3 regions of the Rhodococcus sp. IEGM 1330 genome follow, and region 2 is predicted to be linked to each of the others. Evidence: riboswitches for the same ligand, from Rfam matches in the RefSeq annotation. Region 2 holds a riboswitch; each other region holds the start of a gene.

Region 1 (9,698 bases), on a different contig from region 2:
CGTCGACTGAACTCGCGCGGTGTCGGTCAGAGCGTCGGCGCGCTGAGCAGAACGTCCATCAGCTGTTTCTCGATCGCCGCGAACTGCGGCGTCGTGACGATCTCGAGCCCGCGTGGGCGGGGCAGCGTCACCTCGATTTGCCGTCGAACGTGGGCTGGTCTGGGGGAGAGGACGATCACGCGATCGGAGAGATAGACCGCTTCGCGGATGTCGTGCGTGATCATCAGCACCGTCCACCGAAACTCCGACCAGACCTGCTGCAACCAGGCCTGCATGTCGCTTCGAGTCAACGAGTCCAGTGCCCCGAAGGGCTCGTCGAGCAGAAGTACCGATCGTCCCTGCACCACCGTGCGCAGCAGCGCCGCTCGCTGGCGCATGCCGCCGGAGAGCTCGGACGGCCTGGCCGACTCGTACCCGTCCAGGCCGAACACCGGGAACAGCTCGCATGCTCGCGCACGCGCCTCCTTCTTGGCAACGCCCTGCACTTCCAGCCCGAGGGTGGTGTTGTCCAACACCGAACGCCACGGAAACAACAGATCCTTCTGCAGCATGTAGGCGCACGGCGGTACTCGAACCGTGCCGGAGTCGGGTCTGTCGAGTCCGGCCAGCATGTTGAACACCGTGCTCTTACCGGAACCGCTCGGGCCGATGATCGACACGAACTCGCCGGGACGAACACCGAACGACACGCCGTCGAGCACGGGCTTGTCGCCGAATGATCTGGTGAGATCGCGAACATCGATGCACGTGTCGGCGGTGTCGGAGTCAGACATGAAGACCAGCCGAGCCGTGGCGCGCCCAAGGCGCGACGAACCGCTCCACCACAAAGGTGGAGACGAACAGGACCACACTGATCACGGCCGTCACGGCAACCGCGGCGAGAACCAGATCGGTACGAAACGAGTTCTTCTGTTGGCTCATGTAGATGCCGAGTCCCGCACTGGCCCCCGCATATTCGGCAAAGATCGCGCCGACCACGGCGTAGGTGATTCCGATGCGCAGTGAGGTGAAGAATCGGGGAAGCGCCGACGGTAGCCGCACGTATCGAAACTGTTGCCAGCGCGAGGCACCCATGCTGGCCAGCAGCGATCGCGCGTCCCGATCGGCCGCCGCGAAACCCTCGATGAGCCCGATGGCCATCGGGAAGAACGTGGCCAGTGCGATGACCAGGATCTTCGGAAGCAGCCCGAAGCCGAACCAGATGATCAACAGCGGCGCAATCGCGATGATCGGAAGCGTCTGCGATACGACGAAGAGCGGTACGAACGCGCGCCGCAGCCACGGCGAGAAATCCACCGCGATGGCCAGCAACCACGCCAGGGCCAGGGAGACCGCGAAGCCGACGAGGGTCACCTGCAGGGTCGCCGCCGCGTTCTCGGCGATCGCATCGCGCTGCGCCCAACCCTGGACCACCACACGGCCGGGGGACGGCAGCACCTGCGGCCGGATGCCGCTGATCTCGACGTAGACCTGCCAGGCGGCGATGAGTAGAACCACGACGGTCAGCGCGGGCCACGACCGACGCAGCGAGGCTCGGATACCGCTGAACGAGTAGGAACCTCGGTCAGCGGCTGCCGACTCATCGATCGCCGAGGTAGTCATTGGTGAAGTAGGTCGACCAGTCCGGCTCCGCGGTCAGAGGCGCGCCGTTCTGATCGGCCAGCACACCGCTGTCGTAGAGGAATTTCGAGTACGCGGTCCACTTGTCGAGACTCTGTCGTCCTACCTCGCCAGTGGAGTCCTTCATGTACTTCGCTGCGAGCATCTCCTGGCTCTCGAAGACGAGCGACTCGTCGGTGAAGGTTCCCGGATTGGCGTCGATCAGATCCTGTGCGGCCTTGTCCGGATCGTCGGCGGCGAGTTGGTAGCCGCGCTGAAGTGCCTGGACGAACTTCTCGGCCTGGTCCGGATGGGCTGCGAGCCAGGGCTCGTTGCCACTGATCGTGATGGCGTAGGCGTCGGGAAATCCATAGTCGGTGTAGTCGAAGTATTTCATCGGCGTTCCGCTGTGCTCGGCCTCGATGCCTTCCCACGCGAAGTAGGAGACGGTGAAGTCAGCGGTACCGGAGTAGACCGCCTCGTACGCCGAGGTGCCCAGTACCACCGTTTCGTATTCGCCTGTGCCGCCGTCGTTCTGGATGACCTTCTCGAGTCCGGCCTGCTCGCCGGACTCGCCGAAGCCGGCATAGACCTTCCCGTCGAGTGCCTTCGGACTCGGGATATCGTCTCGATCGGCGCGCACTCCGATGCCCGTCGCCCAGTGTTGCAGCGGCGCGAGAACCGACACCGTCTGTGCGCCGGCCGAGGTGGCGAAGACTCCCGAACTCTGTGTGCTGATACCGAACTCCGCGTTTCCGGCATCGACGAGAGTGTCCGCCGCGGTGTTGTTGTACGGCAGAATCTTCACGTCCAGGCCGGCCTCGGCGAAATAGCCTTCCTGCAGGGCCACATAGAGGCCGGTGTGGTTGGTGTTCGGCGTCCAGTCCAACGCGAACCGAATGGTGTCGGAATCCGTCGACTCCGAGCAGCCCGCCAGTCCGGTCGTGGCAACGACGGCGGCCGCCAACGCGGCGAGGATTCGAGTGGTTCTCATGCGTACACCGCACTCTCGGCCAGGGGCCATGGGGTGGGATGTAAAGCGCTGTCCCAGAACATCAATTCGTACCTCGATGCCACGACGAAGGCGTCGATCATCTGCTCGCGCTGTATCGGAGTCGCGGCAGCCGCGGCGTCGTCCACGAATGTCCTGGCGGCGTCGACGATGGCATGGAATTCGGGTGCGTCGTACGCGGCTACCCACTGCGCGTACGGGTGATCGGGATCGCGATCGAGAACCGCCTTCGCGGCACCGGCGAGTGAGCGGCCGACGTCGGCGTAGATCCAGAAGCACGGCAGAACAGCTGCTGCTGCAACAGGATACGGTTCGGTTGCCGCCGTCGCGGTCAGGTAGGACGTGTAACCGAGGCATGCCGGTGAAGGTTCGGGCGTCCGGGTCGACGGGGGCAGCGCTCCACCGGTCAGCATCGCTTCGTGCGATGCGGCTTCGTCCATCGCGCTCGCGGCGGCGCTTGCCCAGAATGCTCCGGCGACCGGGTTCGGTGCGTGTGCTGCCAGCAGTGACAGCGACTTCACGTACCCACCGAGATAGAGCGAGTCCTGTTCGAGGTATCGACGGAACGCATCGAGCGGAAGCGTCCCGGCCCCGAGGAGTCGAAGAAATTCGAGGTCGTCGATCGCGCGTCGAATGTCCTCGGAGGCATTCCACAGTCGATCGGTGAAGCGGACCGGGTCCGCAGATACAACAGGCGTCATCGCCTTGACATCCCTTCGTCAGCATTACCTGCATCAGGTTCGGCGGGTTTGATCTCAGCATCCGCATCGGCGGACACACCCCGTGTCAGAACGAAAGCGACAGTAACACCGGTCACTCGGTGTCGATGCCGCCGCCCCTGTATCTGCGGTTCGGCCTCAGCCCAGCATGTCCTCGAGTTCCATGCCCTTGGTCTCCCGGATCTTGGCCTTGACGAAGAAGAACGAGAGCGCGGCGAACAAGGCGAATCCTGCGTAGATCACCCACAAGCCCACAGACGACGTCAGTGGCGGGAAGGCAAGCGTGACAGCGAAGTTGGCCATCCAGTTGGCTGCGGTGCCGATACCGAGCGCCATGGCGCGCATGCGGTTGGGGAACATCTCACCGAGCATGACCCACATGATCGGACCCCATGTCGAGGCGAAGAAGATGACGAACAGATTGGCCCCGACCAACGCGATCGCACCCCACGGAGCGGGCAACGTGACGTCGTCGCCGCTACCGGTCGCCTGCGAGAACGCCACGGACGCCATGACGAGCCCGCCGAACATGCCGATCGAGCCCGCCATCAGCAGCTTGCGCCTACCGATTCGGTCGACGAACAGAATCGCCACGAACGTCATGACCACGTTGATCACGGCGGTGATGACAGAGGTGGTGAACGATTGATCCTCGGTGAAGCCGACCGAACGCCATAGCGTCGTCGAGTAGTAGAAGATCGCGTTGATGCCTACCAGCTGCTGCAGCACGGCCATCGTGATGCCCACCCAGACGATGGGTTGCAGGCCGAACTTCGGACCGCGAATGTCGGCGAACGACGAGCGTGACTCCTTGCGCAGCGTCAGCCTGATCTCGTGGACGCGCTCGTCCGGATGCAGTTCACCGGTGATCTCAGCGAGGACTCGGGCCGCTTCTTCGTCGAGATGCTGACCGACGAGGTACCGCGGAGACTCCGGGATCAGTGTTGCCAGCAACCCGTACACGAGAGCGGGAATCACGCCGACGAGGAACATCCATCGCCATGCTTCGATGCCGAACCACAGGTCGTTGGACGCGCCGTCGGCGGCACCGGCGAGGAGGGCGTCCGAAAGCAGAGCAGCGAAAATGCCGATGGTGATGGCCAATTGCTGGAGCGAGGCCAAGGAGCCGCGCCACTTGGCCGGAGCGATCTCGGCGATGTACGCCGGTGCGATCACCGAGGCGATGCCGATTCCGAGTCCGCCGAGCACTCGCCAGAGCATGAGGTCGGGGACGCTGAACGCCAATCCCGAACCGATCGAGGAAATGACGAACAGGGCTGAGCCCAGCAGCATGACTTTCTTGCGTCCCCAACGGTCTGCGAGGCTGCCGGCGAACCAGGCACCCACTGCGCACCCGATGAGGGCGATCGCGACCACGACGCCGGTGGTGAACGAGCCGAGGAGGAAGCGATCTTCGATCGAGTCGACAGCGCCGTTGATGACCGAGCTGTCGAAGCCGAACAGGAATCCGCCCACAGCAGCGGCGACGCTGACGCCGATGACCTTCGCTGTGTGGCGGTCCGAGGTCTGATTCATGAGTGATGCACCTTCCGGCCGCGCGCACGGGCGTCGGCCGCTGGGGAGACCGTACGGCAGGGATTGTCGTACCGTCCCCGGACATTACGCCTGGTAATTTGCCGCGTGAACGAGACCGTCAACGAAGGTCGAAATCCTCGTCCGAGACTGTGAAACTGTGGCCGACCTGATCGGAGCACGTGACCCCGGTCTGCTCGTCGACACTGCACCGAAGGCCGTTGGTGGAGCCACTTCCGGGGACGGTGAGCTCCTCGCCGTACGGCAAGGCCGCTGCGGGTCCGTCGAAACGGTGGAACTTGGGATCGCCGAGGCTCTCGAACTTCGCCGGGGATCCCGCGATCAACTGCACGGCATTGGGTTTGACTGCACTCCGCGATGCACCGATGCCGGCAACTTCCGGTGCCGAATCAGGGAGTGATCCGTGGCATCCGGCGATCGAGGACTCGAGGACGGCGATACCGCACTCGAATTTTCCACTGGGGCTCGAGAAGTAGTACCAACCTGGTGCTTTGCCTGCGTAGTCCTGCGGCTTCGCCTGGGCTGCAGCAGGACTCGTCGATGCCGCCGTGGTGGACGTCGGCGTGGTGGTCGCTGTGGTGGACGGTGATGCCGGCGCAGCGGAGGCGGCAGAGGGAGCCGTGGTGATCGGGGTGGGGCGGTCGGTGATCACGGTCGCCATCGGACCGTCACCTTCGCCGCTCGAACCGCAGGCTCCGAGCAGGAACGCCCCGACGACTGCCACTGCGGCACATCCGATTCTCTTCATCGCCGGTTCCTTCGGTCGCGGGCGTCGACGCTGTGCGTATCGTCGCCGAGGGGGTGATCGATGTTGGTACGTTGGGCAACGACCGAACGGGAGGTTCCATGGACACCGCGTCTGACTCCGCTGCGTCCGATTCCACTGCGTCCTCTACCACCGTGCTCGTGAGCACGCCCTACGGCGACGTTCTGGGCTATCCGGTTGCTGCCGATGCGTCGCCGATCGTGGCCTGGCGGGGTATTCCCTATGCGACGCCTCCGGTGGGGAAGCTCCGGTTCCGTGCGCCGCGTCCGTTGCAGCCTTGGTCGGGAGTGCTCGACGGCCTCGAGTTCGGTGCGATGGCTCCGCAGGGGCGCGACAGCCCGGTGCCGATCGATCCGTCGCTGTCGATTTCCGAGGACTGTCTCACGCTCAATGTCTGGGCTCCCCGACCCGACGCAGAACTGCGGCCGGTGTTGGTCTGGATCCACGGCGGTGCGTACTCGCTCGGATCGTCCGCCCAACGGGTCTACGACGGGAGAAACCTCAGCGAGAACGGCGACGTGGTGGTGGTGACCATCAATTTCCGTCTCGGCCCGTTCGGGTTCCTCGACCTTTCCTCGTTCTCCACCGACGAGCACACGTTCGAGACCAATTTGGGGCTGCGAGATCAGATTGCCGCGCTGCAGTGGGTCCGCGAGTGCATCTCTGCGTTCGGCGGCGATCCTGATCAGGTGACGGTGTTCGGTGAATCCTCCGGGGGAGCGTCGGTCACCACGTTGATGACCTCCCCGAAGGCCGAGGGCCTGTTCCAGCGAGCGATCGTGCAGAGCGCGCCTGCGACCTCGGTGTACGGCCCCGACCGCGGAGCCGCGGTGGCGTCGAGATTCCTGGAGTTGGTGGGTGTCGACCGGGAAGACATCGGTGAACTGTTCGACATGCATTTCACCAGGCTGGTCACCGCCGGTGACACTCTCTGCTACGAGATTCCAACGACAGTTCCTGGGACACTTGGCCTTTCGCCGGTCGTTGATGGAGATATCGTTCCGCGCTATCCCGTGGCGGCCTTCCAGAAGGGGCTCTCGCACAAGATCCCGTTGATCATCGGCACCAACCACGACGAGCCCTCGATTTTCCGATTCATGAAGTCTCCGTTGATGCCGATCACCTCCGACACCGTCTCCGAGATGTTCCGCGCCATCGCCCACGACCACGCGGATCTGCCTGCCTATCGGGTCGCCGAGATCATGGCTGCATACCCGGACCGAGACAAACCGGCTGGGGCACAGGCTATGTCGCGCGACGCTGGATTCCTCATGCCGAGCGTGTGGATCGCCGACGGGCACAGCAGGCATTCGCCGACATGGATGTACCGATTCGATCATGCGACGCCGATGCTCAAGGCCGCACGGGTGGGAGCCGGCCACGCGACCGAACTGCCGTATGTCTTCGGCAATTTCGGAACACTCAACCGAGACCCCACCTTCTGGCTCGGTGGCAGAAAGCCCGCAATGGCGGTGTCCGCGCGGATGCAGAGACGCTGGCTCGCTTTCGCGCGGTACGGCGTGCCCGCCGCGTTGGACGCGTCCAAGCATTGGGCTCCGTACACCGAGAAGACGCGCTGGACGCTGGTGATCGATGCATCCGACACTCTCGTCGACGACCCCGACGGCGACATGCGCGCTGCGTGGGGCGACCGTGTTCTCGGATTCAGCTGACACGTCGTCCATGCGTTGTGTCGCACGGGACGTTGCTGACATGAATCGAACGTAACAGCAAGAACACCGGTCGCTCGAGTCACACCGGTAACAATTGGATGTCAGCACGCTGTCGGTGGGGGCGGTTATGTTCGGTGTGTGTTGATGTCGAGGATCGTCGAAACGTCCCGTGCTGTTTCAGCGACGCGTTCGCGAAAGATCAAGATCGGGCAGATCGGTGCCCTGCTCGCCGAGGCCGATGCCGGTGACATCGAGCCCGCCGTGTCCTGGCTGTCGGGGGAGTTGCCGCAGGGGCGGATAGGGGTCGGCTGGCGCACGCTGGCCGATCTCGACGTTGCGTCCGCCGCGGACTCGACACTGACGGTTGCCGAGGTGGACGAGGCGATATCTTCGGTCGCGGCGACGTCGGGGGCCGGTTCTGCTGCCCGCCGGATAGCGCTGTTGACCGACCTGTTCTCCCGGAGTACAGCCGAGGAGCGTCAGTTTCTGATCCGGCTCGTCACCGGCGAGCTGCGTCAGGGCGCGCTCGAAGGAATCATGGTCGACGCTGTTGCCGCGGCCACGAACCTGCCGCAAGCGCCGGTGCGTCGCGCATTCATGCTCTCGGGTCGTTTGCCCGCGACGGCCATTGCCGCCATCACCGGTGGCGTCGACGCGCTGGATGCATTCCGGCTCGAGGTCGGTCGACCGGTCCGGCCGATGCTGGCGTCGCCCGCGGAATCTCTGCGCGGTGCCTGGGAACAGTTGTCCGGCGATGTCACCGTCGAATACAAGCTCGACGGTGCGCGAATTCAGGTGCACCGCTCGGGAACCGACGTGAGCATCTACACGCGAACTCTGCGCGACATCACTGCGAGTGTGCCCGAGCTGGTGGACCTGGTTCTTGCGCTGCCGTGCGATTCGGTGGTCCTGGACGGGGAGACCCTCGCGCTCGAAGACAGCGGCCGCCCGCGACCGTTCCAGGAAACGATGAGTCGGTTCGGTGCCGAGAGCGCACACGAGCTCCTGCTGCAGCCCTACTTCTTCGACTGCCTGCACCTCGACGGTGTCGACCTGCTCGATTCCCCGTTGGAACAGCGCCTGGCCGCATTGGACCGGGTGGCGCCGGGGCACCGAATTCCGAGTGCCGTTCGGCCCGATGCGGACGCAGCAGCGGCCCACTTCGACGCTGCACTCGACGCCGGGCACGAAGGGGTCATGCTCAAAGCTCTCGGTGCACCGTACGCCGCAGGCCGTCGCGGAAAGAGCTGGCAGAAGGTCAAACCCGAACACACCCTCGACCTCGTCGTTCTCGGAGCCGAGTGGGGATACGGGCGTCGCACCGGTTACCTGTCCAACCTGCACCTGGGAGCTCGCGATCCCGACGGCGGTGACCCGATCATGGTCGGTAAGACCTTCAAAGGCCTGACCGACGTTCTGTTGCAGTGGCAGACCGACGAATTCCCGAAACACGAACGCGAGCGCGACGAGCACACCGTGTACCTGCGCCCCGAACTGATCGTCGAAATCGAACTCGACGGCGTGCAGGTCAGCCCACGTTACCCGGGCGGTGTGGCCCTGAGATTCGCGCGAGTACTGCGGTACCGCCCCGACAAGAACCTCGCCACCGCGGACTCCATCGACGCCGTGCGCGCACTCCTTCCACACTCGTGAACAGTTCCGACGATTAATACATACGAAACCGGCCGAACGATCCCGTAACACGGCGCAAAATATCTTGAGGGTGCAAGCCAGCGAGAGATGGAGTGCCAATGATGTCCACAGTTCGAGCTGCTCTGGTCCAAAGCAAGTGGACCGGTGACAAAGAATCGATGATCGCGGCACACGAGGGGTTTGCTCGGTCCGCCGCCGAGCAGGGCGCGAAAGTCGTCTGCTTCCAAGAGCTTTTCTACGGTCCGTACTTCTGTCAGTTACAGGACGCGAAGTTCTACGAATACGCAGAATCGGTACCCGGGCCCACCGTCGACCGTTTCGCCGCACTGGCGAAGGAACTCGGCATCGTGATGATTCTGCCCGTCTACGAGCAGGAACAGCCCGGACTTCTGTACAACACCGCTGCCGTCGTCGACGCCGACGGTACCTATCTCGGCAAGTATCGAAAGCACCACATTCCCCATGTCAACGGATTCTGGGAGAAGTTCTACTTTCGCCCCGGCAATCTGGGGTGGCCGGTGTTCGACACCGCGGTCGGGCGTATCGGTGTGTACATCTGCTACGACAGACATTTCCCGGAAGGGTGGCGCGCGCTCGGTCTTGCCGGTGCCGAAATCGTCTTCAATCCGTCGGCCACCTCGCGGGGCCTGTCCAACTACCTGTGGAAGCTCGAACAACCCGCTTCGGCCGTCGCCAACGAGTACTACGTGGGCGCGATCAAT
Region 2 (9,698 bases):
ACGTTCGCAAGAGTGTCCTGGTCGGTGTGGTAGTTCTCGTCGAAGGTCTGATCCGCGGTGCCGCCCCACTTCTCGGCCTGCGCAGCAGTCTTGTTCTCGTCCGCTCCGCTGAACACGCCACCGGAGGGGATGCCGACCTCGATGAACGGGCCGTAGTCCGAGCGACCGTCGAAATCGGTCCCGTCGACGGCTACGTCCTCGGCTGCCAGGTGCTCGACGAAGGTGCGCTCGATGGCGTCGGATCCGGCCGGTCCGGCGGGCTCACCCACCTGGTCGGAGTCGTCTCCGTCGTAGGCGAGGTAGCCGGCGTTGTGCGAGCCGATCATGTCGAAGTTCAAGTACAGCGCGATGTTTCGCTTGTCCTCGTCGGACAGGCCCTCGACGTACTTGGTTGAACCGACGAGTCCGTTCTCCTCGGCACCCCAGAACGCGAAGCGCACCGCGTTGGTGACCTCGGGGGCACTGCCCATCTGCAGTGCGGTCTCGAGCACTGCCGCCGTGCCGGTTCCGTTGTCGTTGATGCCGGGGCCCTCGGGGACGCTGTCGAGATGTGCACCGGTGACCACCACGTTCTCGGTCGAACCGGTGGTGGTCTGCGCAATGATGTTGCGGCTCGTGGTCGTTTCGGTTTCGGTGACGAGTGTCAGCGTCACCTCGGGTGCGGCCAGAACGGCCGCGCCGTCCTCCTGGCTGACACCGCCGGTCGGAATCCGGGCGGTGTCGGCGTCGCCGAGCGTGCCCGAATCGAGCGGTCCCGGTTCGTTGTTGACGACGATCGCGGCGGCCGCTCCCAGTTCTGCTGCGACGGTTTGCTTCACACCGAACGGGCACACTCCTCGCGGCACGACCGCGACGGCTCCGGCCAGGTCGAGGCCGGTGTAATCGGCTGCCTCGCAGCCGTCTGCACCGGCGGGAGCGCCGACGACGCGTGCGGTGATCCCCTCGGCGGTGGTGGTCGGCGAGTAACTGAGCGCGAACACCGGGATCTCGGTGCCCGCCAGCGACAGAGTTTGGGTCTGCGCCTCGAAGGTTTCGAACTCGAACTCCGGAGTGGTGACCTCGAACCCGGCCGATTCGAGTTGCGAGACAACATAATCGACACTCGCGTCGTAACCGGCGGTCCCGGCCGCGCGATTTCCGTCGTTCTCGGCGGCGATGGCTTCCAATTGTTCGAGGTGCCCCACCAAGGCCTCCTCGGTGACCGCGGCAGACAGGCCGGGCCCGTCGGGTGTCGCGAAAACTCTGGCCGGTTCCTCGTCCGAGGTGGACGAGCAACCGGCCAGAATCAAGACAGTGACAGCGCTACCTGCAAGCAAGGAAATCCGCATAGCGGACACCCTACCGGCGAGCGGCGTCAGGCGTCCCGACGATTGACGACGAACACCGCTGCCCCGAAGATCACTGCGGTGAAGGCGACGAAGTAGATCAGGCTACCGATCGGACCCCAGTGGAAGTCGATGCCGCCGCTGGAGCCGAGGAAGTGATTGGCATTGAGAAACGGCATGAACGGCTGGATCTTCTCGCCCACCTTCGGGATGAGGCCGATCACGTTCTCGATGAGCAGCGGCCACAGCAGCAACACGGCGATGGCGCCGGCGGACTGCCGAATGAGCGCACCCACTGCTACTGCCAGAACGATCTGTACGAACGCCAGGATCGCCGCGCCGTAGACGACACGCCACGTACCGTCCACATCGAAGCCGAGGAGCGCCCCGGCCTCCTCGCCTGCAATCGACTTCGCCAGGAACAGCGCACCGAACGCCAGGATGAGAGACAGCACCGCGCCGTACACACCGACGATGAGAGCCTTCGCACCGAGGACCGAAGCCCTATTGGTGACCGACTGGAACGTCGTACGGATCAGACCGAACCGGTATTCGCTGGTGACGGTCAGTGCCGCCAGAATCATCAGCACCATGATGCCCAGCCCGCCCACACCGCTGGCGACGACGTCGTATGCAGTCGTCGGAGGCAGGCCTTCCGGTGCGTCGGGTCCGATGGCGGTTTTGGCCGCCCACCCGAGGATGGCTCCGAAGCCGAGGCCGAACACCACCACTATCGCGCTGCACCACCACGGCGACTTGGTCGAGGTGAACTTGATTCTTTCTGCTGCCAAGACGCCCATCAGAGTGACCCGCCCATCGCTTGCTGAGAATTGGGATCTTCGGCTCCCGCGCCGTGATATTGCACTGTGTCTCCGGTGAGTTTCATGAATGCTTCCTCGAGCGATCCTCGCTGGGAGGCCAACTCGTGCAATGTGATTCCAGCTCGGCCGGCGATGTCACCGATCGCGTCGGTGCTCGAGTTCAGCACCACGAGCGAGGGCTGCAGCTCGTCCGTCTTGTCCGGCTCACGCACGGTGAGACCGGCCGTGGTCAACGCCTGGCGCAGACCGTCGAGCTGCGGGCTGCGAACGCGCACCGATGCCTCGGAAGCGTGGTCGATGAATTCCTGCACCGACGAATCGGAGATCAGCTTGCCGCGTCCGATGACGATGAGGTGTTCCGCGGTCTGCGCCATCTCCGAGAGCAGGTGGCTAGAGACCAGCACTGTGCGGCCCTCGGCTGCCAAGCGCTGCATGAACTTTCGGATCCAGACGATGCCCTCGGGATCGAGTCCGTTGACCGGCTCGTCGAACAGCAACACCTTGGGGTCACCGAGCAACGCGCCGGCGAGTCCGAGCCGCTGCGACATACCGAGCGAGAAGCCACCGGCATTCTTCTTCGCGACCTCGGACAGGCCCACCAGACGCAGAACCTCGTCGACTCGCGACTTCGGAATGCCGTTGGAGGCCGCCATCCACTCGAGATGTGCACGCGCCGAACGGTTCGGATGTACCCACTTGGCGTCGAGCAGAGCGCCGACGGTACGCAGTGGTTGCTTCAGATGGCTGTAGCTCTTGCCCTCGATGGTCGCCGTTCCCGAGGTGGGGCGGTCGAGACCGAGGATCATCCGCATCGTGGTCGACTTGCCTGCGCCGTTGGGGCCCAGGAAGCCGGTCACGATGCCGGGTTTGATGGTGAAGGTGAGGTTGTCGACCGCCGTCACCGCGCCGTATTGCTTGGTCAGTCCTGTCACTTCGATCATGGGTACAACTGTCCCCCACAGTCAGCGTCCGCACATCGACCCACAGTCGCCGATCGCGTCATCCTTTCGGATGACACACACCCTGAGACAGTCGGTCACATCGGCGAGCTCGCCTGCGCCCAGAATCGTTTCGGGATGCGGCCGGCATGTCGGGCCTGGTAGCCCGCGGCCACCGCGTTCCGCATCGCCGACGCCATCAGCGCCGGATCTTTCGCCCGGGTCACCGCGGTCGCGAGCAGCACCGCGTCGCAGCCGAGTTCCATCGCGAGGGTGGCGTCGCTGGCCGTGCCGATGCCCGCGTCGAGGATCACCGGAACCGATGCGGCGTCGACGATCATCTCGATGTTGTGGGGGTTGGAGATGCCGAGGCCGGTGCCGATGGGCGAGCCGAGCGGCATGACGGCCACGCAGCCGATGTCCTCGAGTCGCTTGGCCAGTACCGGGTCGTCGGTGGTGTAGGGCAGCACCTGGAAGCCGTCGTCCACGAGTTGTTCTGCGGCCTTGACCAATTCGATGGCGTCGGGCAACAGGGTTCGCTCGTCGGCGATCACTTCGAGTTTCACCCAGTCGGTCTCGAGCGCCTCACGGCCCAGTTGGGCGGTGAGCACTGCCTCGGCCGCACCGCGGCAGCCTGCGGTGTTCGGCAACGGGGCGATGTTCAACCGGCGCAGCAGATCCAGCACTCCCGTCCCACCCGCGGCGTCGACGCGGCGCATCGCGACGGTGGTCAATTCGGTTCCCGACGCGACGAGGGCGTCCTCGAGTACCGCGAGATTGGCCGCTCCCCCGGTGCCGGTGATGAGCCGGGAGGTGAAGGTGCGATCGGCGATGACCAGTTGCTCAGCCACCCTGAACCGCCGTGAGAACATCGATGGTCCAACCCTTTTCGACGCTGGTGGTGTCCCAGCGACTCTTGGGCACCACCGCTCCGTCGACGGCGACGGCGATGCCCTTCTCGGGCAGCCCCAGGAATTCGAGCAGCCGACGCATGGTCATGTCCTCGGTGAGCAGGTGATCCTCGCCGTTGACGGTGATACCGATCGCGACCTGTGTCATAGTGTCCTTTCGATTCGAGAAGAGTCGATCTGTGGGAAGCGTTCGGGTGTGGCTGCTTTCGCCTCGGGCAGCGTCTCGCCGGAGATCAGCGCGGCGACGGCGTCGGCGGTGATGGGCGCGAGCAGGATGCCGTTGCGGCCGTGGCCGGTCGCGACGACGACGTTCTCGGTCAGCCTGCCGATCAGCGGCAGTCCGTCGGGGCTCATCGGCCGTAGACCGGCAGCAGTTTCGTACAGTTCGTATTCGCCGATGCTCGGCATGAGTCGTTCGGCGTCGGCGATGAGGTCTCGTACCCCGGCAACGGTGACCTGGGTGTCCTGACCGGATTCGTATTGGGTTGCGCCGACGACCAATCCGTCGCCGCGCGGTACCAGGTAGATCGCGCGACCGTGCACGGTTCCGCGGACGGTGCGCGATGGTGGCGGTGCGGCGCTCGGCCGTCTCCGCAGTCGCAGGATCTCGCCTTTGACCGGCCGGACCGGCAGCGCGGGCCACAGTGCCGCCGACTGCGCCCCGGCGGCCAGAACCACCTGGTCGGCGTCGGGCATGATCTCCACCGGGGTGGTCACGAATTCCACGCCCGCATCCAGGCATCCCTGCTCGAGTGCGGCGATCAGCACCCGATTGTCGACCGACAGTTCGGTCGGAGCCAGCAGGCCCAGTCGAATGTTCTGTGCCAGAGCAGGTTCGAGCTCACGTAGCTGCGCCCGTCCCAGAATCTCGAGTTCGTGCCCCTGTTCGCCCACCCACTCGGCGATGGTTCGTAGATCGGCGGCGTCGGCGGAGTCGAGGGCAACCGTCACCGATCCGCTCGCGGAGAACACCGAGGGGCCGGGGAGGCGTCGGGCGAATTCCGGCCACCGCGCCAACGAGGCAGCGCCCAGGTGCAGCAGTTCGTGTTCGCCGGGCCAGCCCTCGGACAACGGTGCCAGCATTCCGCCTGCGACCCAGGATGCGCCCTTGCCCACAGCCGGATCGTGAACCGAAACTCGGTGGGCGTCCTGGGCCAGGCGCAGCGCCGTCGACAACCCGATGACGCCTCCGCCGATCACAACGATGTGCACGCGATGTCTTCCTCACTCCCTGCGCCCGCATGATCGGGTTCAGGTATTGACGGTAAGGGCGGCGAACCCACTCTCAGCCCCACGATCCTCGGGACTCCCGCGATATCTCGGCCACTCCGTTTTCGGTGGCGGCCACCATGAGAATACAGTTCGTTTCGTGCATCCATCTCAGACCGCCCGCAACCAGACTCCCCGTGAGCGTCTTGCGTCCGCACGCCTGTACCTGTGTACCGATGCCAGGCGCGACAAGGGCGACCTTGCGCAGTTCGCCGAGGCCGCGTTGTCCGGTGGCGTCGACATCATTCAGCTGCGCGACAAGAATTCCGCCGGCGAGCGCGAGTTCGGTCCCCTCGAAGCCAAGGACGAGCTCGCTGCGCTGGCGATTCTGCTCGCTGCGACCAAGCGGCACGGCGCGCTGCTTGCGGTCAACGATCGCGCGGATCTGGCGTTGGCCTCGGGTGCCGACGTGCTGCATCTGGGTCAGGGCGATCTGCCGGTGCACTACGCGCGGCAGATTCTGGGGCCGGACGTGGTGATCGGGCGCTCGACGCAGAACCGCGCTCAGTCCTCGCTCGCCGCGATCGAGGACGGCGTCGACTATTTCGCCGTCGGGCCGGTGTGGCCGACGCCCACCAAGCCCAATCGCAAGGCCGCGGGACTCGAGGCTCTGCGGGCGACGGCGGACGCACTCCCGGAGCGGCCGTGGTTCGCCATCGGCGGCGTCGACGCGACCAATGTCGATCAGGTTCGGGCGGCCGGTGCCGACCGCATCGTGGTGGTCCGCGCGATCACCGAAGCCCGGGACCCGCAGGCGGCCGCTCGTTCGTTGGTGCAGGCGCTCCAGGCCTAGAGCCCTGGAGCCACGCGAGAACCGTGGACGGCGTCAGGACCTGCACCGATTCCGGCAGGCGGTCGCGTAGTCCGCGGTCGGCGGTCACCAGCGCCGTCAGATCTCCATCGAGGTTGGCCTGGTCGGCGAGGGTGTCATCGCCACTGCCGTCGGCGAGAATCGTCCGGGTGCGCGGGTCGTCCACCACGGCGTCGCGGGCCTGGCCTTCGAGCACGGCTTCGATGCGGGTGAGCCAGCCGTACTGACCACTGGGCAGTTCGACGGTCCGCGGCAGCGTCTCGGCGAGCGAGGTCAGCAGTGCGCCGGTGGATCCGGCGCGGTCCTTCCACCATCCGTTCGGTCGCGAGCCCAGCACGTTCGCGGTGTCGAGCAGCACCCGGAGCGGCACGGTGCGCAGGGACGGCCAGCTGGACGCGAAACCCGGGTGCAGCGGGAGTTCGTCGACGATCGACTCCGGTACCCAGCGCAGCTCGGTGCTCTCCCCGTTGGGCACGGTGGTCAACGGATGATCGGTATCGGCGACGACGGTGGTGTAAGACCAGCCGCTCTCGACGCTCGCGGTGACGCGCTCGCTGCGCACACTGACCTGCTCGGCCGAGATACCGGCTTCTTCCTGGGCCTCGCGCACCGCCGCGTGCGCGGTGCTCTCGTGGGAATCGCGGGCCCCGCCGGGTAGTGCCCAGGTTCCGCCCTGGTGGCTCCACAGTGCGCGGTGCTGCAGCAACACCATCGGCTCCCCGCTGCTGGACGGCCCGCTCGACGGTGCACGCAGCAACAGTCCGGCCGCACCGTGCTTTCCCCAGTGCCGAGTGCCGTTCTCGCCGATCACCCAGCCGTCCCCGTCACCACGCATGCTCACCACCCTAGGTGAATCACCTGCCTGTAGTGGCTGCAGTACCGTCCGCCTACTTATATGCTCGGGTGCGTGATCGCGGCCGGTATTACCCCATCCGCTGCCGTCCCCCCGACAACGGCTACGCACGTCGGTGTCGCTGCAGGCAAGCCACCGGTTCGCTACACGATGCGTTCGACGCCTGCGCGGTTGGTCGCGATGGGAACCGCGCTGGTGGTGCTCGCGTTGACGGTCGGAAATCTTGCGTCCACGGCCGTGACCGATCGGGTCGATACTCTGGGCACCCTGTTGGTGCGCACCGAGCCCTTCGCGAACTCGGCACAGAATCTGTACGGGGCCCTGTCGGTGGCCGATGCGGCTGCAGCCACTGCGTTCATCGCCGGCGGTCTCGAGCCGCCCGAGGTACGCGAGCGCTACTCGCAGGCGCTGGGCGAGGCGTCGTCCGAGCTGATCGCAGCCTCGGCCGGGGTGACCGAGAACGACGCGGCAACCAGCGCGGTGCTCACGCAGATCGCCGCCGGGTTGCCGGTATACAGCGGTCTGGTCGAGACTGCGCGAGCCAACAACCGCAGCGGAAATCCGGTGGGCGCGGCGTATCTCGGCGAGGCGTCGACGATGATGCAGACGAGTTTGCTGCCGCTGGCCGAAAAGTTGTATACCGAGCAGGCCTCGCGGGTATCGGCCGATCAGGAACGGTTCACCAGTCCTCCCCTGTTCGCGATCGGCTCGCTGGTGTTCCTGTTGCTGATGACCGGCCTGGCTCAGTGGTACCTGTCGCGGACTACTCGCCGGACGTTGAACGTCGGATTCCTCACTGCCACAGTCGCTGTCGCCGGGCTACTGGGCTGGATGCTGGTGGTGGGACTGGTGTCCTCGATCGCCACCGATCGCGCGATCGACCGCGGAGTCTCTCCGCTGAAGTCCTACACGACGGGTTTCATTCTGGCGCAACAGGCCAGAGCAGACGAGACCCTGGACCTCGCCCGCCGCGGCGGCGGTCAGGATTACGGAGAATCGTTCGACGCCAACGTTTCTCGGCTCACGGAGATGTTTCAGGGCGACACCGCGGTGATCGATGCCCTGAACACGTGGTCGGTCTCGCACTCGAGGATCGATTCCGCACTCGAGGTCGGCGATTTCAACGGCGCGGTCTCCATTGCCACCGGCACCGGCGAGTCCGATTCGGCGGCCGCGTTCACCGCGCTGGACAGCGTTCTGGTCGACGGAATCGAGAATGCGCGAAGCGAACTGCGGTCCAACATCGACCGATCGGTGTGGGTGCTGTCCGGACTGTCGAACGGCGCGTACGTGCTCACCGTCGTCGCGTCGGTCGCCTTCGGTGTCGGCCTGTTCCCGAGGCTGCGGGAGTACCTGTGAAACGTCTACTCGCCGTCGGCATCCTGGCCACCGCCCTGTTGGTCGGATGTTCGCCGCCGGAGAACTCTGGGCCGCAGGTCGACACGACGTTCACCGAACCGCCACTACCGGAAGGCGCGTCCGTCGCCGCTCGGCCCACCGAGAGCCCCGCCGACGACGAGTGCGCCCGCCCCACCGCCAGCCTGCGACCACAGCAGGCAGGCACCGATGCTCCGCCACCGCCCCAACCCACGATCGACGCACTGCGCGCCAAGGGCCGGTTGGTCGTCGGGTTGGACACGGGCAGCAACCTTTTCAGCTTCCGCGATCCGATGACCGGGCAGCTGGTCGGGTTCGATGTCGACATCGCGCGGGAAGTCTCACGAGACCTGTTCGGCGATCCGAACCGGTTGGACTTTCGCATCCTCACCTCCGCACAGCGGCTCGAAGCTCTGCAGGATTCTTCGGTGGACATGGTGGTCAAGACAATGACCATCACGTGCGCTCGCCGCAAGGATGTCCAGTTCTCCACCGTGTATTTCCAAGCTCAGCACCGTGTTCTGGTGGTGCAGGGCTCGGGCATCCGCGGAGTCGAGGACCTGGCGGACAAGCGAGTATGCGCCGTGGAGGGCACCACCTCGCTGCGACGCCTCCAACGCGTCCAGCCCGCCGCCACCGTGGTGACGGTACCGATGTGGTCGGATTGCCTTGTGGTGCTGCAACAACGGCAGGTCGACGCCATCAGCACCGACGACGCGATCCTGGCCGGTCTCGCAGCACAGGATCCGTACCTCGAGATCGTCGGAGACAGCCTGAGCCCGGAGCCGTACGGGGTGGGAATCAACAAGAACAACGAGGATCTGGTGCGCTTCGTCAATGGGACGTTGGCGCGTATCCGCTCCGACGGCACCTGGAATCGCATCTACAACCGGTGGCTGACGGTGCTCGGCCCCTCCCCCGGTCCGCCCAGCGCGACGTACAGCGATTAGGGGCCGTGGATATGGACGACGACGAACAGCAGCAGCCCACGGCCCCGGCCGAGCGAACGCAGGCGGTCTCGCGTATCGACGACAGCGAGCGCACCCGGGCAGTGTCGCGAACACCGGCCGGAGCGAATACCGACGGCGTCTCGGGAACGGACGGTATCGAGCGCACTCAGGCCGTCTCGCGGTCACCGGTCGATGATCGGACACCGACATCGACTCCGTCGCACTCTGCCTCCACCCGCTCCAAGACGGGTCGGTCGAGATCCGGTCGATCGCGCAGCACCGGCATTCGGCGACGACTCGGCGGCGGTCTGGTTGACGTGCCTCGCGTCGAACCGATCGATCCTGCCACTGCAGTGATGCGGGATCCGACGGTGCCGCAGCACAAGCGGTTCTGTTGGAAGTGCAATGCCAAGGTCGGCCGCAGTGAACCGGGTGGGCCCGAC
Region 3 (9,698 bases), on a different contig from region 2:
CAGCGCCGACGACAGTGGTCGACGCAGTTCCTGGTCCGGCCGTGCCTCGATCTTGCCGGTGCCCCATCCGCGGGCGATGGCTGCGGATCGGAGGTGGTTGAGCAATACCGTCTTCCCGACGCCTCGCAGCCCGGTGAGTACGACGCTGCGTTCCGGTCGGCCGCGGGTGATGCGTTCGAGCACGACGTCGAAGGCGTCGAGCTGCTTCTTTCGGCCTGCGAGCTCGGGTGGGCGCTGGCCGGCGCCGGGAGCGTAGGGGTTACGCACGGGGTCCATGGGGCCAAAGTTACAACGAGTCGTGCGATATATGCGGACATCTAGTTCGTGTCCTAGAGATCTGTATTCACTCGATACTTGCGCCGCAGCCCACGTCGCCGCTAGGTTCGGAGGCGTGAAGCGCATTCTCGTAGTACGCCGCCGTAGCGGGGTCTGATTCGGACCGACCCCTCGCTGCGGGTCGTCGTGCTCTCTCGGTCCTCCCTTCACATTCGGAAGACCACCCTCATGAATTCACTTGCTTCCACTTTCGCCACAGATCCTTTCCATGCCCGCTTCGGCTGTGCCCTGCCGCGCACGATGCGCGACGAGATCACCTGGCAACACATGTCGTGGGCGAATTTCACCGACCGCTTCTCGCCCGCCACCGGACCTCTTCGGCTCGGATCGTGGACTGGGACGAAGACGAGCGGCGGAAAGATCGAGTTCGACGCCACCTTCGGTATCGGTGACACGATCATCGCTTGTGCCGCAACGACATACGGGCCGATCGAGGCGTTGACGTCGATGCTCCACGACGCCGGATTCCGCATCGAAATCCTCTCGTTCCACCAGCAGATCATCGGCGACGAGACCGCCACCTTCGTCCTGGCCGAGAACGACGGTCGCCGCGAATGGTCGATGGCCATCGAGGCCGACGCAACCCTGTCGGCCGTCCGGGCCGTCATCGCCGGAGCGAACATTCTGCATCGGTAGCGCTTTCTTCGCCTGTCTAGCACTTGCTCAATACAGGCGAAGATCTCGCTAGGGCATCTCGATTGTCTCGGCTCGGTGGATTTCGGCCACTGCGCGCCGCAGGTAGGTGTCGGCCCGGCTGCGGCGCACAGCAAGTAGATCCGCGACCACCAACAATGCATGCGCTGGACGGGGCCTCGAGCGCGACTGTTCTTCGACGTCCGAGACACCGAGGGCTCCGGTGAGCACCTCGACGAACCCGGCGATGTCCAGATTCGGCAGCCAGTCCGCGCCTCGCACGGTGCGGCCGAGCACCTCCTGGACGTTCTCGCCGGTCAATCCATCGCTATATACCTCTTCGAGCAACGTGCGTACCATTTCGGCATGCACGTGACCGGCTTGCGCCGAGTCCGAGCGGCCCAGTAGTTCGACGGCGTCGTCGAACGCGATCGGATCCCGCGCCGCAACAGCGGCCAGGGCATCGTTCGTGGCATCGGCGATCCGGCGAACCTCGGCCGGCCACTCGGCAGGCCACGTGACGGGGACGGTGCTCGGGGGAACAGCCGCTGGGGAGGGGTCGGTCATCGCAGCAGTGTCTCATCCGCGACCGACACGGTTCCTTTTACGTGTAACTGATGTTTATACTAAAACGCGCTCTGTGGCATCGGCCACACGTGCGAATGTGGAGGAGGTGGACTCGATGAGCCAACGGAAGACCGTCGCATCGGATCCCGGCGAAGTGATGCTGCAAGCCAGGAACGTCAAGTTCGACTGGAGTGATCTGCCGATGCACTGGGTGCCGGGCGATCCGTACACCACGCACGTTCTCAACGTGCTGCACCTGATCCTTCCGGCCGGCGAGCACTGGTTCGTCGACACCTTCAAAGAAGCGCTGCCCTACATCGACGACGAGAAGCTCCGCGACGACGTCATCGGCTTCATCGGCCAGGAAGCCGTCCATGCCGAGGCCCACACCGGGGTACTCGTGCACCTCCGTGCCAACGGGCTAGACCCCACACCGTTCACCGACCAGATGGAGTGGACCTTCGGCAAGGTGCTCGGATCCGATTCGGTGACGAGCCTGCGGTCCAAGAACAATCTGGTCGAGCGCCTGGCCCTGATCGCCGCGATCGAACACGTGACGGCATTCCTCGGCGACTGGGTACTCAACGCCGACGGCCTCGATCGTGCAGGCATCCACCCCACCATGCTCGATCTACTGCGCTGGCACGGTGCCGAAGAGGTCGAGCACCGCTCGGTCGCCTACGACACGTTGCGGTACTTCGACAAGCGCGAGGTTCGTCGGCTGCGCACGTTCGTCGTGGTCGTGCCGTTGATGGGATACATCTGGATGCGCGGAATCATCTTCCTGATGAAAAACGACCCGGAGCTCCAGACCGCGCCGAAGTCCGTCCGTAAGCCTCGTTCTGCGCTGTGGAGAAAATCGGTCCGCCGTGGCACCTTGCCTGCGCTGACGCACGTCGGTCGCAGCATGTCGCGCTACCTCAAGAAGTCCTACCACCCCAGCCAGGAGGGCTCCACCGCGCAGGCCGTCCGGTACCTCGCGTCCTCTCCTGCCGCGCAGGCCGCGACGCGGTGAAACTCACTTCACGACGCGTCCCTCGACTGCTCCCGAAGGATGCGCCGCCCGACCTGCGCGGACGAGCACGTCCCGATCGCTCGATGCAGCTGCTCGGTACGTTCCTCAACGGGTACATGCACGCCGCAGCCCGTGCGGAGTACGACGACGCCGTCGCCGGCCACAATCCCGACTCCGCATTGACGCTGGTCGTCACCGATCGGGAGATCGTCGCCGAGGACAACGATGTCGCCGCCCTCACCCTCGCATCGCCGACGGGCGAGCAGTTGCCGATCTGGCATCCCGGCTGTCACCTCGATCTGCACCTGCCCTCGGGCCGTCGCCGGCAGTACTCGTTGTGCGGCAACCCCTCCGACCGAAGCTCCTATCGCATCGCAGTGCGCCGAATCCCCACCGGCGCAGGTGGATCCATCGAGATGCACGGCCTCGAGCCAGGCACCGAGGTCACCGTCCGCGGCCCTCGCAACGGGTTCCCTTTCGTCGGTGAGGGCAGCGCCCTGTTCATCGCGGGTGGTATCGGTATCACTCCCATCATCGCGATGGTCCGTGCCGCAAGGATTCTCGGCATGGACTGGCAATTCGTGTACTGCGGTCGCTCCCGCGACACGATGCCCTTTCTCGACGAGATCGAGAGCTGGGAATCAGATCGCGTGTTCATCCGTACCGACGACGTACACGGGTACCCGACCGAAGGTGAGCTTGTCGAGCGTGCACCGGCCGGCGGTGCCGTCTATTGCTGCGGACCTACCCCTATGCTCGACGCCGTCCGCCGCGACTTTGGCCAATGCCCCTCCACCGCACTGCATTTCGAGCGCTTCGGCCCGCCGCCGATTCTCGACGGCACGCCCTTCGAGGTGCAGCTGATCAGCAACGGAGCTGTACTCGACGTTGCCGCCGACGCCTCCGTGCTGACGGCGGTAAAGCAGCAGAAACCCAACATCGCTTACTCGTGCCAGCAGGGCTTCTGTGGCACCTGCAAGGTTCGCGTGCTTTCGGGCGAACCCGAGCACCTCGAAACACGGTTGACGCCGGAGGAGCAACGCGATCACATGCTCATCTGCGTCTCCCGCGCACGCAGCGGTCGCCTCGTACTCGATCTATAGAACGGAAAAACTGTTGAGCAGCAACGCGGTTCGCACGACGGTCGTCAACGAGGGAATCCGCCTCGCGGTATTCGAGAGCGGTAACCCGGACGGTGACCCCATCGTCCTCGTGCACGGTTGGCCCGATACTCACGAGCTGTGGAGCCACATCGTGCCGCAACTCGAAGACCGCTTCCGAGTGATCAGTTACGACTCCCGCGGTGCAGGCGACAGCTCGGTACCCGCCGAGCAGTCGGCGTACAAGCTGGCGCGGCTCGCCTCGGATTTCTATGCTGTCGCCGACGCCGTGAGCCCTGACGCTCCAGTACACGTACTGGCTCACGACTGGGGTGCCGTCGAGGTATGGGAGGCCGCTGCTCAGCCCCGGGCGAAGGACCGAATTCGTTCGTACACATCGATTTCCGGGCCGAACCTCGATCACCTCGGCAAGTGGTCGCAGTCACGGCTTCGTCGTCCCACATCGACCGGCATCAAGCAGGTCCTCGCCCAGGTGCGAGCTTCCTGGTACACCGTCACCTTCCACATCCCCGGGCTGTCCACGCTGCGGATCAAGCGGCAGTTCGCCAAGGGTTGGCCTGCGTTCCTCGAAGAGTTCTCGGGAGTCGACCCGAAGCTCGTCACCCAGAACCCCACGCTGTGGGCAGATGCAACCAACGGCACCAATCTGTACCGCGCGAACATCATTCCGCACCTGGGCAATCCACGCGACCGCTACATCGACATCCCGGTGCACCTCATCGTCAACACCGAGGACGTCGCAGTGCGGCCGTACCACTACGACGACACCGGCAAGTGGGTGAAAGACCTGACCCGCAACGACATTCCGGCTGGACACTGGTCACCGATCTCCCATGCCGACGACATCGCTCGATTGACGAGGGAGTTCATCGACTCGGTCGAACGACGCTAGCCCCGATCACCCCGCCAGGTGCCCGCGCAGCGTCGACTCGGTGTACTCCGTCCGGAAGATACCGCGCTGCTGCAGGATCGGGACCACGTGGTCCACGAAGTCCCCGAGTGAGTCCGGGTAGCGCGGACACATCAGATTGAATCCGTCAGCACCGCGGCCGATCCATGAGTGCATCTCGTCGGCTATGGACTCCGGTGTGCCGATCATGGTGGCGTGGCCGCCGCCTGCCGCGAGGGTGCCGAGCAGTCCCCGCACGGTGGGGGCATCCTTCTCGACGATCCGCAGGATCGTTTCGTAGCGACCCTGCGGTCCCGTGAACTCGGCCGCCGGGGGCAGGGGCGGCACTGGAGCATCGAGTTCCCATGCAGCACAGTCCTGCCCGGTGAAGGTGGACAGCATCGCCAGCGACTGTGCGGTGGGCAGCAGCTCATCGAGTTCGGCCTTCTTGCGTCGGGCCTCGTCCATCGTCGAGCCGACGTACGTCACCAGCCCCGGCATGATCCCCACTGTCGCGCTGTCGCGACCGGCACTGTCGATACGAGACTTCACATCGCCGTAATAGCTCTGCGCTGCAACGAGATCGTAGGCGACGGCATAGATCGCCTCGGCGTACTTCGCGGCGAGATCACGCCCCGGACCCGATGCCCCGGCCTGGAACAGAACCGGCCTACCCTGCGGTGAACGCGGTACCGTCAACGGACCGTCGACCCGAAAGTGCTTGCCGTCGTGATCGATGGAGTGCACCTTGGCCGGATCGGCGTAGTGTCCGCTTCGATCGAGCGTCAACGCGTCGGTGTCCCACGAATCCCACAGCGCCAGAGCCGTATCGACGAACTCCTCGGCGCGCGCATAGCGTTCCTCACGAGCCGGGATGACGTCCATCCCGTGGTTGCGCGCTTCGGCGTCGAACATGGAGGTGACGACGTTCCAGCCGGCACGGCCGCCGCTGATGTGATCGAGCGACGCCAGCATTCGTGCAGCATGAAACGGGGTGTAGAACGTCGACGACACCGTGGTGACCAGACCGATGTGCGTGGTGGCCCTGGCCATGGCCGACAGCGCGGTGATCGGCTCGAGGAACCAGGTGCCGGCTCCGGCGGGGTCGCGCACCGAATGTCCGTCGGCGAAGAACACCGCATCGAACTTGCCCCGTTCGGCGAGCTGCGCGAGTTCCTCGTAGTACGAGATGTCGCCGAGATCCTCCACTCGCGAATCGGGATGACGCCACGCGGCGCTGTGGTGGCCGCAACCGTAGAGAAAAGCGTTGAGGTGCATGTCAGTTCTTGACCAGGCCGCCGTCGACGACGAGATTCTGGCCGGTCACCGACCGCGCCCACGGCGACGCGAAGAACAGCAGTGCGTCGGCGAATTCCTCGGGGGTGGTGACGCGTTGCAACGGGGTCGAGGCGGCGATGAACTCGAAGACCTCGGCCGGGGTAGCGGAGCTGGCGTCGGTGGTGCGGAGCAGTCCACCCGAGACCATGTTGACGGTGATGTTGTCCGCGCCCAGATCGGCGGCCAGGGTGCGTGTCAGTGAGAGCAGAGCCGCCTTGGAGGCCGTGTAGTCGTGGTACGGCACCACTGGATTCTGGAACAAGTTGGTGCCCACGTTGATGATTCGTCCGAATCCCGACTCGCGCATACCCGGCAGTGCAGCCTGGGTGGTGAGCAAGGCCGCGCGGACGCTGCCACGCAGCTGTGCGTCGAAACGCTCCCAGGTGATCGTGTCGGCTTTGGGCCGCGCATCTCCGTCGAACGAGAAATCGGCCAGCGCGTTGTTGACGACCGTGGTGATCGGGGTGCCGAAGTGTTCACGTGCAGTGCCGAACAGCCCGGCGACGGCCGACTCGTCGGTGACGTCACCCTGCACTGCGATCGCGTTCTCGCCCAGTCGGTCCGCCAGCGCTTCGGCGGCATCTTTGCTGTTGCGGTAATCGATCACCACACGTGCGCCCTGACCGGCGAACGCCGCGGCGATCGATGCCCCCAGCCCGCGTCCACCGCCGGTGACCAACACCGTCTGCTCGTCGAATTTCATGCGCCTCGCCTCTCGTCGGAGGTCGGGACCGTCACGAGAGGATAGGAATACCGAACGTCACGACATTCCCTTCGCTGGTCCTAACCAGATCAGGTTCGACGGGTGTGTTCTCAGCCCCTGGGGGCACCCCGTGTCGCGCTCGACTGTACCCACCGGCCTCGGTGGGCCGCTGCACTGCAGTCGATACGGTTCTCTAGCTCAGCTGATAGACACCCGAATAGATCGGTGACAAGTTACTGTGCCGCCATGGCCGAACGCGTCTACCTGGAGTATCGCCTCGACGAGAACGTCATCTTCGTTCTCGACCACCGCACGGTCGAGGCGTTCGACGCCGCCGTAAGGATCGCATCGGACGGGCACTGTCGGTGGCATGTCGATCACCTCGGCGTGGACGCGAAGGCGGCCAGTGCGCTCAGCTGACGATCGCCCAGCCGTGCGCGGGCACCGTGACACTGCCGCCGTCCAGGTGTGCCTCGCCGGCTATCACGTCGTTACCCTCGACCGCGTAGTGGATCGCGTCGTCGCCGAGATTCAGTGCCACAGTGATCGATTCGTCGTCGGCAAAAGCTCGGAAGACGAGTGCAGTGTTCGTCAGTTCCAAGGTCTGAGTGCGCGCGGAGTACAACCACGGGTTTCGACGCCGTACACCGATCAGCTCCTGATGAATACGGAAGACCGGCCAGCCATACGGCGCGAGATTTTCGGATGTCTCCGGGTACTCGGGACGCACCTCGTCGTCTCCGCCGACGCGATCTTCCTTGATGCCGCGGAACGCCTGCTCGTCGCCGTAGTAGATCATCGGCATCCCGCCCACGGTGAACAGAACCACCAACGCGTGCACCAGATGTCGCTCGTCCTCGATGACGCTGGCGATGCGATTGACGTCGTGATTTCCGACGAATGTGGCGGGCACGAAGGCGTCGAGCCACCCGTTGTGGCGCTCCAGACCATGGGAGAGCTCGAAGAAGTTCTTTTCGCTCAGACCGCTCCAGATCGCCTTCCACAACTCGTACTGGGTGACCGAATCCAGAGTGGAGGCCGAGACGATTCGGTCGTAGTCGCCGTGAATGACCTCGCCGAGAAAGTATGCGTCCGGATGCTTCTCCCGAACCTTCGGTAGTACCGCGGCCCAGAAGCGCGGCGACACCGCGTAGGCCGCGTCGAGCCGCCAGCCGTCGACGCCGCGTTCGAGCCAGTGCGAGAGCACGTCCACGACGTACTGCTGCACGTGCGGACTCTCGTGATCGAGTGCCACCAGTTCGTCGTGGCCCTCGAAGTTTCGATGCGTCGGCTCATCCCCGGACCAGTCGAGATGGAACCACTCGGCGGCCTCGGAGTCCGGACCTTCGGCCAAAGCCTGCTTGAACTTCGGAAAGCTTTGCGCCACATGGTTGAAGACACCATCGAACATCACCTTCAGGCCGCGCGAATGCGCCGCGGCGATCAGCGAATCGATGTCCTGGTCGGTACCGAGTCTGCCGTCGACGTGGTAGTAGTCGACAGTGTCGTAGCCATGCTTCTCGGACTCGAAGATCGGACCGAGGGCGATGCCCGACGCGCCGAGCTCGAGTGCGTAGTCGAGCCACTTCTCGATTCTGTTGAGCCGGTGCAGGTCCGACTGCGATTCACCGTCCCAGCCGTGCACCGGCGCGCCGGTGAAACCGAGCGGGTACAGGTGCCACCAGATGGCGTGCTTCGTCCACTCCATCAGGACTCCACGATCGAGTCGCGGCCGAGCTCGCCCGCGCCGGTATGACCGGACAGGCTGGTCACCAAGTCGAATTCGGCGAGCAGGCATCGCAATACGTGGGCCACCCCCTCCTGCCCGCCGAGCGCGAGACCGTAGAGGAACGGGCGGCCCAGCAGTACCGCATCGGCCCCGAGGGCCAGCGCCTTGGCCATGTCGGCCCCGGTCCGCACACCCGAATCGAAGAGGATCGTCAACTGGTCTCCAACGGCGTCGACGATGGACGGCAGTGCATCGAGCGACGGCCTGGCACCGTCGATCTGGCGGCCACCGTGGTTCGAGACGACGATACCGTCGACTCCGTGCGCTGCAGCCTCTCGGGCGTCGCCGACGGTGCAGATACCCTTGAGCACGATCGGACCGCTCCAGTGCTCACGCAAGAACGCCAGGTTCTTCCACGACAGACCGGGGTTGGGAAACATCTGGGCCCAATGCATCGCCGCGGCAACGGGATTCTCCTCGACGGGCTGCGCCAACCCGGCCTGGAATGCGGGGTCGGTCAGATAGTTCTCGATGCCGAGGTTGGCCAGGAACGGAAGGTAGCCCCGGTCGAGATCGGCCGGCCGCCAACCCAGCAAGGTGGTGTCGAGCGTCAGCACCAGCGCGCTGAAACCGGAATCCTTCGCACGCTGCAGGAAGCTCAGCAACACCGACTCGTCCGTCGGCCAGTACAACTGGTACCAGCGTGGAGCATCTCCGCCTGCCTCGGCGATCTGCTCGAACGAATGCGAGGCCTGCGTCGAATGTATGTACGGCACAGCGAGTTCTGCAGCTGCGCGGACGGTGGCGAGCTCTCCCTCGGGGTGCGCGAGAGTCTGAATGCCCACGGGAGCGATCATGAGCGGTGCAGGCATATCGGTGCCGAGCACGGTGCACGAGTGGTCACGGGCAGCCGAGCTGCGCAGCATCCGCGGCGTGATGGCCCACCTGTCGAAGGCAGCCCGGTTCGCACGAGCCGTCGAGCCACTGCCCGCGCTGGCGACGATGTAACCGAGAGCCTCGGGCGAGAGCTTCTCGGCGGCCTGGTCCTCCAGCCGCGCCAGGTTGGTGGTGATCGACGGTGTCTGCTGCGCGAACATCCCGGCGGCGTAGATGCCGAGTTGGTGATCGCTGAAGTTGCTGGGCCTGGCCTCGGTCATCGTTCGACCCTACCGGGGCACCGCCGAGGGTCGGGCGAGAAATGCGTCCAGCAGAGCCGAGCAACGAAACCGAGCTGCAGGTTCGGCGTCTGCGATGGCTCGGCGAATTTCGTGCACGTCCACCGCATGTTCGACGCCGTCGCGGTCCCACGCCGCTGCCCACGCGTCGTAGGTGTCGAGGTCGATTTCGGGGTGGAACTGCAGTCCGAG

Evidence for each region. Region 2 has a riboswitch for thiamine pyrophosphate ahead of thiO (glycine oxidase ThiO). Riboswitches for the same ligand answer to the same signal wherever they lie in the genome.
Region 1: another riboswitch for thiamine pyrophosphate. It lies ahead of R4P57_RS26060 (TenA family protein); the one in region 2 lies ahead of thiO (glycine oxidase ThiO).
Region 3: another riboswitch for thiamine pyrophosphate. It lies ahead of R4P57_RS25175 (3-oxoacyl-ACP reductase); the one in region 2 lies ahead of thiO (glycine oxidase ThiO).

Annotation. Positions count from the first base shown of each region.
Region 1 is NZ_JAWLSB010000016.1:70,804-80,501, reverse strand. Features, by position in the region: gene R4P57_RS26075 (ABC transporter ATP-binding protein) at 27-773, opposite strand; gene R4P57_RS26070 (ABC transporter permease) at 766-1,602, opposite strand; gene R4P57_RS26065 (ABC transporter substrate-binding protein) at 1,580-2,593, opposite strand; gene R4P57_RS26060 (TenA family protein) at 2,590-3,312, opposite strand; TPP riboswitch at 3,306-3,405, opposite strand; gene R4P57_RS26055 (sugar porter family MFS transporter) at 3,469-4,866, opposite strand; gene R4P57_RS26050 (hypothetical protein) at 4,985-5,632, opposite strand; gene R4P57_RS26045 (carboxylesterase/lipase family protein) at 5,731-7,323, shown strand; gene R4P57_RS26040 (ATP-dependent DNA ligase) at 7,462-8,976, shown strand; gene R4P57_RS26035 (nitrilase-related carbon-nitrogen hydrolase) at 9,078-9,698, shown strand, end outside.
Region 2 is NZ_JAWLSB010000010.1:168,151-177,848, reverse strand. Features, by position in the region: gene R4P57_RS21905 (M20/M25/M40 family metallo-hydrolase) at 1-1,328, opposite strand, end outside; gene R4P57_RS21900 (ABC transporter permease) at 1,355-2,125, opposite strand; gene R4P57_RS21895 (ABC transporter ATP-binding protein) at 2,125-3,087, opposite strand; gene R4P57_RS21890 (thiazole synthase) at 3,183-3,956, opposite strand; gene thiS (sulfur carrier protein ThiS) at 3,928-4,143, opposite strand; gene thiO (glycine oxidase ThiO) at 4,140-5,207, opposite strand; TPP riboswitch at 5,207-5,318, opposite strand; gene thiE (thiamine phosphate synthase) at 5,365-6,057, shown strand; gene R4P57_RS21870 (NUDIX hydrolase) at 5,996-6,910, opposite strand; gene R4P57_RS21865 (hypothetical protein) at 6,983-8,287, shown strand; gene R4P57_RS21860 (glutamate ABC transporter substrate-binding protein) at 8,284-9,255, shown strand; gene R4P57_RS21855 (serine/threonine-protein kinase) at 9,267-9,698, shown strand, end outside.
Region 3 is NZ_JAWLSB010000015.1:13,873-23,570, reverse strand. Features, by position in the region: gene R4P57_RS25210 (ATP-binding protein) at 1-276, opposite strand, end outside; gene R4P57_RS25205 (2-isopropylmalate synthase) at 505-972, shown strand; gene R4P57_RS25200 (hypothetical protein) at 1,021-1,536, opposite strand; gene R4P57_RS25195 (metal-dependent hydrolase) at 1,652-2,551, shown strand; gene R4P57_RS25190 (PDR/VanB family oxidoreductase) at 2,548-3,654, shown strand; gene R4P57_RS25185 (alpha/beta fold hydrolase) at 3,668-4,564, shown strand; gene R4P57_RS25180 (LLM class flavin-dependent oxidoreductase) at 4,571-5,839, opposite strand; gene R4P57_RS25175 (3-oxoacyl-ACP reductase) at 5,841-6,602, opposite strand; TPP riboswitch at 6,651-6,743, opposite strand; gene R4P57_RS25170 (hypothetical protein) at 6,849-7,022, shown strand; gene R4P57_RS25165 (alpha-amylase family protein) at 7,015-8,310, opposite strand; gene R4P57_RS25160 (alpha-hydroxy-acid oxidizing protein) at 8,310-9,488, opposite strand; gene R4P57_RS25155 (type 1 glutamine amidotransferase) at 9,498-9,698, opposite strand, start outside.